2 regions of the Streptomyces sp. S4.7 genome follow, and region 2 is predicted to be linked to the other one. Evidence: riboswitches for the same ligand, from Rfam matches in the RefSeq annotation. Region 2 holds a riboswitch; the other holds the start of a gene.
What was found. A riboswitch is a leader RNA that binds a small molecule or an ion and turns the genes downstream of it on or off. The one in region 2 is predicted to bind S-adenosylmethionine.
Positions count from the first base shown of each region.

Region 1 (5,655 bases), 1.5 Mb from region 2:
GAGTTGACGATCAGGATGTACGGGTCGTCGAGCGACGCCTCCATACGCTCCATGTCGGTGGCGAAGTACGCCGAGATGTAGCCCTTGTCGAAGCGCATGCCCTCGGTGAGCTCGAGCTCGAGACCGAAGGTCTGCGACTCCTCGACGGTGATGACGCCTTCCTTGCCGACCTTGTCCATCGCCTCGGCGATGAGCTCGCCGATCTGGGTGTCGGCGGCGGAGATGGAGGCCGTCGAAGCGATCTGCTCCTTGGTCTCCACGTCCTTGGCCTGCTCGAGAAGCGCACCGGAGACGGCCTCGATGGCCTTCTCGATACCGCGCTTGAGGGCCATCGGGTTGGCGCCGGCGGCCACGTTGCGCAGGCCCTCGCGGACCAGGGCCTGGGCCAGGACGGTCGCGGTGGTCGTACCGTCACCGGCGACGTCGTCCGTCTTCTTGGCGACTTCCTTGACCAGCTCGGCGCCGATCTTCTCGTACGGGTCCTCGAGCTCGATCTCCTTGGCGATGGAGACACCATCGTTGGTGATCGTGGGGGCGCCCCACTTCTTCTCGAGGACGACGTTTCGGCCCTTGGGGCCAAGGGTGACCTTGACGGCGTCGGCGAGCTGGTTCATCCCGCGCTCGAGACCGCGCCGTGCCTCCTCGTCGAACGCGATGATCTTGGCCATGTGAAGTGGTCCTCCCGGACAGGGGGTGGATTGCTCCGGACCGTGTCCGCGCCCGCGACGGACGGCCTGAGAGCCCTGCGGTTCCTTGCCCCACAGGCTCTCGGGCCTCGCTGACCCGGTCCATAAGTTGTCACTCTCACCTACAGAGTGCTAACGCCAATGATTAGCACTCGACCCCCGAGAGTGCAAGCGACTCCCGAGTGACCGCGGAGCCGTGCAGGACCCGCGCACGCCTCGCGCACGCCCCCCGCGCGCACGCAAGAGGGGCCCGTATCCCCTGCCGGGATACGGGCCCCTCGTGCGTGAGTGAGTGCGTCGTTGGCCGATCGCGCCGGGATCAGACGGCGAGCTTGACCATGTCCGCCTGCGGACCCTTCTGGCCCTGCGAGATCTCGAACTCAACTCGCTGACCTTCTTCAAGGGTGCGGTAGCCGTCCATCTGGATCGCGCTGTAGTGGACGAAAACATCCGCACCACCGTCGACCGCGATGAAGCCGTAGCCCTTCTCCGCGTTGAACCACTTGACGGTGCCCTGAGCCATGCCCAACTCCCCTATTACTGGCCCCTCCGCGGGACCGCACTTCGCGCCGGAACGCGTCGACCGCGGCTGAATGTATCTGCCCAACTGCCCTCTGCAACAGGTCAATCGGACGAGAATTATGGGCATGGCCGAACACGCAAAGGGGTGAATTGCCGGGCCACCAGGGGCAAGTCGGGCCGGGCAAAGCGTAAGGAACCGCGCAAACAGCGTCCACACTTTGACCGCATCTTGTCGCGAACTCATATGCTCGTGGCACAGGCGGCAGCGGGGCTACCCCAACTGTACCGCGTTCAACCTCATGGAATTACCCCCTCCGTTTCTCTCGCGGAGGGGGCAACACCGTTCACCGTGCGTGCCGTTCAGCCGCCGGCGACCGCCGGGATGATCGAGATCCCGGCACCGTCCGGGGTGACGGTCTCCAGGCCCTGCTCGAAGCGGACGTCGTCGTCGTTCACGTACACGTTGACGAAGCGCCGGAGCTTGCCCTGGTCGTCCAGGACGCGGGCGGCGATACCCGGGTGGTTGGTCTCCAGGGACTCGATGACCTGGGAGAGGGTCGTGCCCTCGGCCGCGACCTCGGCCTTCCCGCCGGTGTACGTACGGAGGATGGTGGGGATACGGACGTTCACGCTCATCGGTTTCTGCCTTCCGGGAAGTAGCGGGTTGGTGAGGTGCTCAACGCGCCAGACCGGCCGAGCGGAACGCGTCGAGGCTCGGCGGGATCGTCGCGGTCGGCCCCGTCGTCGGCGCGACCGCGTCCAGCGTCTTGAGCCCGTCACCGGTGTTCAGCACGACCGTCGTGAGCGCCGGGTCGAGCAGACCCGCCTCGATGAGCTTGCGCGTCACGCCCACGGTCACCCCGCCCGCGGTCTCGGCGAAGATCCCCTCGGTCCGCGCGAGCAGCTTGATCGCGTCGACGACCTGCTCGTCGTTCACGTCCTCCACGGCGCCGCCCGTGCGGCGGGCGATGTCCAGGACGTAAGGGCCGTCGGCCGGGTTGCCGATCGCCAGCGACTTGGCGATGGTGTTCGGCTTCTGCGGCCGTACGACGTCGTGGCCGGCCTTGAACGCGACGGACACCGGCGAACAGCCCTCGGCCTGCGCGCCGAAGATCTTGTACGGCTTGTCCTCGACCAGGCCGAGCGCGATCAGCTCCTTGAGCCCCTTGTCGATCTTCGTCAGCTGCGAGCCCGACGCCACGGGGATGACGAGCTGGTCGGGCAGCACCCAGCCGAGCTGCTCGCAGATCTCGTACGCGAGGGTCTTCGAGCCCTCGCCGTAGTACGGGCGGAGGTTGACGTTGACGAAGCCCCAGCCCTCGCCGAGCGGGTCGCCGATGAGCTCCGAGCAGAAGCGGTTGACGTCGTCGTAGTTGCCCTCGATGCCGACGAGTTCACCGCCGTAGACGGCGGCCATGACGACCTTGCCCTGCTCCAGGTCGTGCGGGATGAACACGCAGGAGCGGAAGCCCGCGCGGGCCGCGGCGGCGCCGACGGCGCCCGCGAGATTGCCGGTGGAGGAGCAGGAGAGCGTGGTGAAGCCGAAGGCGCGCGCCGCCTCGACGGCGATGGCGACGACCCGGTCCTTGAAGGAGTGCGTCGGGTTGCCGGAGTCGTCCTTCACGTACAGGCCGCCGGTCACACCCAGCTCACGGGCGAGGTTGTCGGCCTTGACGAGCTTGGTGAAGCCGGGGTTGATGTTCGGCTTCGACGCCACGTCGGCGGGGACGGGCAGCAGCGGGGCGTAGCGCCAGATGTTGTCGGGGCCCGCGGCGATGCGCTTCTTCAGCTCCTCGGGATCGCCCGTCGGCAGGTCGTAGGCCACTTCGAGGGGGCCGAAACAGCTCTGACAGGCGAAGATCGGGCCGAGTTCGAAGCGTTCACCGCATTCGCGGCACGAGAGGGCGGCGGCGGGTCCGAGGTCCACGGTGCCGGCGTCGGATGCTGCTGATCCGGCGGCAGTGGTGGCGTCGTTGGTGTTGGAGACGGTCTGCACAGCCATGAAGGCGAGGGCCCTTTCCTCATCTTCCTCGCGACGCATCTCGCCGCGAGACGGAATTGGCACCTTCCCCACCGTGACCTCGCGGTCGGCGGGAGGGTTGCCGGGGCTTCAACGGGCCGTTCCCTCTGCCCCTCTGGATGAGCGGTATTCGATTGTCAGCCTGATGACCCCCGACGTGCGACGGTCATCCGCGTTGTTCAAGACTGTAACCGAACCCCTGGACGGTTGAAGGCCTCGTCCGATCCGCGAGATGGAGATCACGTGCTGGAAGAGGTGGAGCGCTGGCTGGCCCGGCGGTCCTGGTCCGCGGCGGACCGGCCGCCCGGTCTGCTGGCCGCGGCGAAGCAGGGTACGCAGGTCAGCGTGGTGCTCCCGGCCCTGAACGAGGAGGCGACGGTCGGCCGGATCGTCTCGGTGATCCGGCGCGAACTGATGTCGGGCCCGGCGCCGCTCGTCGACGAGCTGGTGGTGATCGACTCGGGTTCGACCGACCGTACGGGGGAGGTCGCCGCGGCGGCCGGGGCACGGGTGGTGCACCGGGACGACATCCTGCCGAGGCTGCCGGCCGTGCCGGGCAAGGGCGAGGTGCTGTGGCGCTCGCTGCTGGTGACGAGCGGCGACATCGTCTGTTTCGTGGACGCGGACCTGAAGGACTTCTCGGCGGATTTCGTGACGGGGACCGTGGGGCCGCTGCTGACCGAGCCGGACGTGCTGCTCGTGAAGGCGATGTACGACCGCCCGCTCGGCGACGAGCCGGGGCAGGGCGGCCGGGTGACGGAGCTGGTCGCGCGCCCGCTGCTGAATCTGCACTGGCCGCTGCTCGCGGGGTTCGTGCAGCCGCTGGGCGGCGAGTACGCGGTACGGCGCTCGCTGCTGGAGCGGCTGCCGTTCCCGGTCGGTTACGGGGTGGAGCTGGGGCTGCTCGTGGACGCGCTGCACACGGTGGGGCTGGACGCGCTGGGCCAGGTCGATGTCGGGGTGCGCAGGCACCGGCACCAGGACGGGCAGGCGCTGGGGCGGATGGCGGCGGCGATCTACCGGACGGCGCAGCTACGGCTGTCGCGGGGGCATCTGGTGCGGCCGGCGCTGACGCAGTTCGAGCGGGGCGAGGGCGGCTTCGAGCCGCGTACGCACGCGGTGGACACGCAGGAGCGGCCGCCGATGCGGGAGATCGCGGAGTACGCGGAGCGGCGCGCGGCGTAGGCGCGCCGCGAGGGCCCGGCGTGGGCGCGTGGCTCAGGCGCGCGCGTGGGGCTCACCGGGCCCGCCCGGCGGCAGGCTTCACCGCGTGGCATTACCGGTCCGTTCGTATGATTTGCGTATATTGCCCGGTATGGCGATGACTGCGGTGACCCTGACCACGGAACAGCTCTGGCTGCTGGGCGGCGTGGCCCTCGCCCTCGTCGCCGCCGGGGTGGTGGCGCTCGCGGCGAGCCGGGGCCGGGGGCGTGGCTGATCCTCACCGACCTGAATCCGTACGTTTGAGCGTTTGTGCGACGGGCTAGATTTCGGCACATGGTCTCCGAGCAAGCCGCCCAGGTCCTCGTCGCGTCCAATCGCGGCCCCGTCTCGTACACACTCGGCGAGAACGGCGAGCTGACCTCCGGGCGCGGTGGCGGCGGTCTCGTCTCGGGTCTGTCGGCCATCGGGCCGGACACGAACGCGGTGTGGGTGTGCGCGGCCCTCGGTGACGGCGACCGCGAGGCCGTACGGCGCACCGGCGGCCGGCTGGACACCGCCGACACGGGCGGGCAGCGGGTCAGGATGCTCGGCATCCCGCCGGAGGTATACGCGGACGCGTACAACGGCGTCGCGAACTCCACGCTCTGGTTCGTCCACCACCTGCTCTACCAGACACCGCTGGAGCCGGCCTTCGGCTCGGACTTCCGGGCGCAGTGGGCCTCCTACGAGGCGTACAACCGCGCGTTCGCGGAGGCCCTGGCCGACGAGGCGGGCGACGGCGCGGCCGTACTGATCCAGGACTACCACCTGGCCCTGGTGCCCGGCATGCTCCGGGCGCTCCGGCCCGATCTGCGGATCGGGCACTTCTCGCACACGCCGTGGGCCCCGGTCGACTACTTCCGGCTGCTGCCCGACGACATCGCGCGCCAGCTGCTGCGCGGCATCCTCGGCGCCGACCGGGCCGCGTTCCTGACCCGCCGCTGGGCCGACGCGTTCACCGCGTGCTGCGAGGAGCTGCTGGGCGGGACGGGGAAGACACGGATCGGCGTGCACGGCCTGGGCGCCGACGCGGACTTCCTGCGCGAGCGTGCGAACCGGCCCGACGTCGACGAGCGGCTGGCCGAGCTGCGGGAGCAGATCGGCGGCTCGGACGGGGCGCCGCGCAAGACGATCGTGCGGGTGGACCGTACGGAGCTGTCGAAGAACATCGTGCGCGGGATGCTCGCCTACCGGCAGCTGCTGGCTGACCGTCCGGAGTGGCGC
Region 1 is NZ_CP048397.1:3,316,804-3,322,458, forward strand. It holds gene groL (chaperonin GroEL) at 1-668, opposite strand, end outside; gene SSPS47_RS14480 (cold-shock protein) at 1,006-1,209, opposite strand; gene SSPS47_RS14485 (ubiquitin-like small modifier protein 1) at 1,569-1,844, opposite strand; gene thrC (threonine synthase) at 1,885-3,210, opposite strand; SAM riboswitch class I at 3,227-3,354, opposite strand; gene SSPS47_RS14495 (glucosyl-3-phosphoglycerate synthase) at 3,472-4,413, shown strand; gene SSPS47_RS35975 (hypothetical protein) at 4,544-4,666, shown strand; gene SSPS47_RS14500 (trehalose-6-phosphate synthase) at 4,726-5,655, shown strand, end outside.
Region 1: another riboswitch for S-adenosylmethionine. It lies ahead of thrC (threonine synthase); the one in region 2 lies ahead of SSPS47_RS08010 (aminotransferase class V-fold PLP-dependent enzyme).

Region 2 (5,655 bases):
CGCCCGTACGAGCTGGCGGATCAACTCGTCCGCCGTCACGCCCGGTTTGGAGAACAGCACCCGCACCCCGCGCGGCGGCGCGAGCAGTACGGGGGCGGCCAGTTCGGCCCCGTCGAAGACACACGTCATCTCGGCGCCCGTCTGCGCCGCGAGCATCGCCAGCCCGCCGAGCAGCCGCAGCCGCTGCTTCTCCAGCGGCATCGTCGGATAGCCGGTCTTGGTGACGTTGTAGCCGTCCACGACCAGATGCGCCTGCGGCAGCGCCAGCAACTGGTCCAGCAGGGCCGGGTCCATGTCGGACAGCGCGCGGGCCGCCACGTCCTTGGGAGACATCCGGCCGGGCTCCACGGCGTCCACCAGATCGGCGGGGTGCGCGGCGGCCGGCGGCAGCGCCAGCTCGCGCCGCAGCCCCTGCGCCGACTCCAGGACGGTGTCCAGCAGCAGCCGCAGCCGCATGTCCTCCACCGAGCGCCCCTCGCGGGCGGCCCGGCGGCTCGACTCCACCGCCGACTCCGCCTCCGTGAGCCGGGCCTTGAGACGGCGCGTCTCGCTCTCCGCCGCGGACACCTGCGCCGCGGCCTCCGCGCGGACCGTCTCGGTCTCGGCCGCCGCACGGCGCAGGGCGGCCTCGCCGCGCTTCACATCGCTCAGGGCACCGCGCAGCTTGCGCTGCGCGGACTCGGCCTCCCTGCGGGCGGCGTCCAGCTCCGTACGGAGGCGCTCCGTCTCGGCCTTCGTCGTGGCGCGGGCCTGTGCCAGCTCCTCGCGCAGCCGCTCCAGCTCGCGGCGGTTCTCCTCATCGACACGCTCGGCGTCGGCGCGCTGGACCTCCTCGCCCGCGGCGGCCACCAGCTTCACCCAGCCGACCGGACGCAGGACGTACGCGGCGGCGGCCACGTCTATGGGGTCGGCGGCAGGCGGCGGCGAGCCCGACTCCACGGCCGCCGCCAGCTCGGGATCCGCCTGGGCGAACCGCTCGCCGATCCGCTGCCGGAAGATCGGGTCGCTCTCCAGGGCCGCCGCCATCGCGTTGCCCGCGAACCGGGCGCGCCTGTTCGGCGTGAAGCGCGCGTACTGTCGTAGCTGGGCGGGCAGTTCGGTGACGGTCAGCCCGCCGAAGGCGTCGGAGACCAGCGCCACGACCCGGCGCCGGACTCCCTCGGGCAGCGGCCTGTCGAGCGCCTCGGCGTCGCCGCCGGCCGCATCGGCCGGCTCAGCGCCACTTGCGGGCTGCTCCACGATCCGTCACCCCACTACCCTTTCGGGCGGCTCCCTCAGGAACCGGCGCCCGGCCTGTCAACCAGTTCGATCTGATCCACCGCGTTGCACCAGCGGCAGCGGACGGACTCGATGGTCTCACTGACCACGTCGCGCTCCTCGATCTTCGACTCCCCGGCCAGGTCCAGATGGACGTACTCCACCACCTTGGAGGACCGTGTGACGTCGAACCGGGTGAGATTGCCGCACAGCGTGCAGCGCCACCTCGTGGCCTCGGTCGGCAAGGGAACCGTCGTCATCGTGCCGTCTCTCCTTCGTCGGGGGCTGCTGTCGTGCTGTCGAGCCTGCCGCGCCGTACCCCGGTGCGGCGCCGGAGCGCGGAAGACGCGCCCGTAACCCTACGGCCTCCCGCGTATCGCGTGTCGCGGCGAGGCGGTCCGTACCCGTCTGTCCGCGTACGGGATGATCCTTGGATGATCAATTGGCGCGCGGCGGCCGGTGCGCCGGTCGTGACCTACGGTCTGATCGGCCTGTGCGCTCTGGCCTTCCTGACCAGCCCGCTCTCGGGGTTCAACGCCGCGTACGGAACGGGCGACGCCCTGCTCGCCGCGCAGAGCGCGTACTTCGAGCGCTGGGGCGTGATCCCCGACGAGCTGATGAGCGGCGGCTCCCACGCGCTCCTCACCCCTCTCACCGCACTCTTCGTCCACGGAAGCTGGCTCCATCTGCTCGGAAACCTGCTCTTCCTCTACGTCTTCGGGGCGATGGCCGAGGAGCGGATGGGACGGGTGCGGTTCACCCTCTTCTATCTCGTCTGCGGCTATCTCGCCCTGCTCGCCTACGCGGCGGCGAACGCGGACTCCGACCAGACCCTGGTGGGCGCGTCGGGCGCGATCTCCGGCGTGCTCGGCGCCTTCCTCTGTCTCCTTCCCACTGCGCGCGTCACCAGCCTCTTTCCGTTCCTTTTCTTCCTGCCGTTGCGCTTTCCCGCCTGGATCGTCCTGATCTTCTGGTTCGCCCTCCAGTGGCTGGCGGCCCACAACGCGAAGCCGGGCCCGGGCGTCGCCTATCTGGCGCATCTGGTGGGCTTCGCGCTCGGCTTCGTCGCCGCGTGGGTGCTTTTCCGCCGTACGGCTAGAGTGAAGTTCCGTTCCGCGGCCACCGAGGGAGAACGTCAACCGTGATCACCGCGATCGTGCTCATCAAGACCAGCGTCGACCGGATCCCCGAGATCGCCGAGTCGATCGCCGCGCTGGAGAGCGTCAGCGAGGTCTTCTCCGTGACCGGCACCTACGACCTCATCGCCATGGTCCGCGTCGCCAGGCACGACGATCTGGCGGACGTCATCCCCGGCAGCATCAGCAAGATCCCCGGCGTCGAGGCCACGGACACGCACGTCGCGTTCCGCACGTACTCCCAGCACGACCTGGAGACCGCCTTCGCGATCGGCCTCGACGCCTGACGCCCGGGGCCTGCCCGTGAGGGCAGGCCCGGTCCGCGTCAGCCGCGGTCGGGGACGCAACGGCCGTCCTCGGTACGGTAGTTCCAGCGCGCCCCGTCCCTCACGAGCTCCTTGACCGCGCCGACGAACCGCTCCACGTGCTCGTCCGGCGTACCGGCCCCGAAGCTGACCCGGATCGCGTTGAGCGACCTCTCACCGGGACCGGCGTCCGGCGCGCCGCACTCCCCCGGGTCCCCGGCGTCGCCGCCCAGCAGGGTCCGCACGAGCGGGTGGGCGCAGAACAGGCCGTCCCGTACACCGATGCCGTACTCCGCCGAGAGCGCGGCGGCGAAGTGCGAGCTGTTCCAGCCGTCGACGACGAAGGAGATGACGCCCACCCGCGGGGCGTCGTCACCGAAGAGTGAGAGCACCCGCACCTCGGGCACCTCGGCGAGACCCGCGCGCACCCGCGCGACGAGCTCCTGCTCCCGCTCGACGAGCCGGTCGAATCCCGCCTCGGTCAGGGCCTTGCAGGCCGAGGCGATCGCGTACACCCCGATGACGTTCGGCGATCCGGCCTCGTGCCGGGCCGCGGTGGTGTGCCACTCGACGTCCACACCGCCGTCGGCGCGGCGCGCGACCTTGCGGCTGGCGCCGCCACCGGCGAGATACGGCTCCGCCTCCCGCAGCCAGTCGGCGCGGCCCGCGAGCACACCGGAGCCGAACGGCGCGTAGAGCTTGTGCCCGGAGAAGGCCACCCAGTCCACGTCCAGCTCCGCGATGTCGACGGGGTGGTGCGGGGCGAGCTGCGCGGCGTCGAGCACGATGCGCGCGCCGTGGGCGTGCGCGGCGGCGGCCAGTTCGTGTACGGGCCACAGCTCACCGGTCACGTTGGACGCGCCGGTGACACACACCAGAGCGGGGCCCTTCGGGTCGCGGCCCGCGAGGGCGCGCTCCAGTGTGGCGACGGCCTCGCCGGGGGTGCGGGGCGCGTCGAGGTAGCTGACGCGGGCGTCGCGCCAGGGCAGCAGCGAGGCGTGGTGCTCGGTCTCGAAGACGAACACCTCGCAGCCGGCGGGCAGCGCGGCGGCGAGCAGGTTGAGCGAGTCGGTGGTGGACCGGGTGAAGACGACCTGGTCGTCCTCGCGACAGCCGAGGAAAGCGGCGACGGTGCGGCGGCCGTTCTCGAACAGGTCGGTGGAGAGCTGCGAGAGGTATCCGGCGCCGCGGTGGACGCTGCCGTAGTACGGGGCGTAGGCGGCGACGTCGTCCCAGACCCGGCGCAGGGCGGGGGCGCTGGCCGCGTAGTCGAGGGCGGCGTAGGTGACTTCACCGCCGGTGACCAGGGGGACGGTGACCTCACATCCGAGTACGGGCAGCGGCCGGTCGGTGCTGGTGCGGTCGAGGGCGTCGGTGGGTACGGACATGGCGGTATCTCCCGGCAGGACGAGGCGGAAACGGCATCAGGACCCGGCAGGGGACGCGTCGTCGCGACGGCGGATGCCGTGACGGCGTACGGGTTCACCTGGGGGGTGGGGCTCACTGAGGAGGGCTCGGGCCCTGTGCCCGGCGCGGAACGCACCGGGAGCGGGCCGAAGGCCCTATCGCATTCGCTTGCTCACGAGACTGCTCCCTTGAGGACCAGGACCCCAGGGATGACGACATCCGAACGATGTCCAGGGGTCCGCGCTTGCCGCAGACCTCGCTGCCTGCGGCCTGGTCTTCACCCGGGGCACCCCGCCACGGACGGAGGGTTGCCGGACAGCGGGCCGGGGCCGTAGTCGCTGTCACTCATGACCTGGGCCGAGATTACCCCACGGACACGCACCGGCCCGGACGGCGTCCGCGATACGGGACGTCGGCGTCCTCGATCGCCGGACTGGCTGCGAACGCAGCCGTCGGCGGTCGAGGACAACCGTGGCGCGCGAGCCGAGCGGGCGGGCCGGCAAGCCCGGCCGAGGCCCCCGAGCCGGCCGCGGGCCCTTACGCGTTGCTCGCCGTCACCCAGCGTTCCAGCGTCGCGTTCGCCGCGCCCGAGTCGACCGCCTTCGCCGCCCGTGCCATGCCCGCCGCGAGTTGGTCGTTCAGCGTGCCGTCGCCCGGCTCCAGCGCCACCAGCGCCGCCGCCGCGTTCAGCAGGACCGCGTCCCGTACGGGGCCGGTCTCGCCGGCCAGCAGCCTGCGCGCGACGTCCGCGTTGTACGAGGCGTCCGCACCCCGCAGCGCCTCGATCGGGACCAGCTCCAGACCGATGTCCCTCGGGTCGAAGGTCTCCTCGGTCACCCGGCCGTCTTGAACCACCCATACGTGTGAAGTGGCCGTCGTCGTCAGCTCGTCCAGACCGTCGTCGCCGCGGAAGACGAGCGAGGAGTTGCCCCGCTCCGCGAGCACACCGGCAACGATCGGCGCCATCCGGCTGTCCGCCACACCCACCGCCTGGGAGCGGACCCGCGCCGGGTTGGTGAGCGGCCCCAGGATGTTGAACGTGGTCTGCGCGCCCAGCTCCTTGCGGGCCTTGGCCGCGTAACGCAGCGCCGGGTGGAACTTCACCGCGAAGCAGAAGGTGATGCCCGCCTCCTCGACGACCTCCACCACCCGCTGCGGCGTCAGCTCCAGATTGACGCCGAGCTTCTCCAGCACGTCGGAGGCGCCGCTCGCGGAAGAGGCCGCGCGGCTGCCGTGCTTGACGACCTTGCCGCCCGCCCCGGCCACCACGATCGCCGCCATCGTGGAGATGTTGACGGTCTTGGCCAGGTCACCGCCGGTGCCGACGACATCGACCGTGGCGCCGGGCACCTCGATGGTGTTGGCGTGCTCGTACATGGCGCGCACCAGTCCCGAGACCTCCTCCACGGTCTCGCCCTTGGCGCGCAGCGCGACGGCGAAGCCCGCGATCTGCGCGTCGGTGGCCTCGCCGCTCATGATGCGGTCCATGGCCCAGGCCGTGTCGACGGCGTCGAGGTCCTGGCCGCGCAGCAGCGGGTTCAGAACCCCCG
Region 2 is NZ_CP048397.1:1,814,964-1,820,618, forward strand. It holds gene SSPS47_RS07990 (NYN domain-containing protein) at 1-1,239, opposite strand, end outside; gene SSPS47_RS07995 (hypothetical protein) at 1,275-1,517, opposite strand; gene SSPS47_RS08000 (rhomboid family intramembrane serine protease) at 1,692-2,402, shown strand; gene SSPS47_RS08005 (Lrp/AsnC ligand binding domain-containing protein) at 2,399-2,680, shown strand; gene SSPS47_RS08010 (aminotransferase class V-fold PLP-dependent enzyme) at 2,719-4,086, opposite strand; SAM riboswitch class IV at 4,341-4,458, opposite strand; gene trpD (anthranilate phosphoribosyltransferase) at 4,643-5,655, opposite strand, start outside.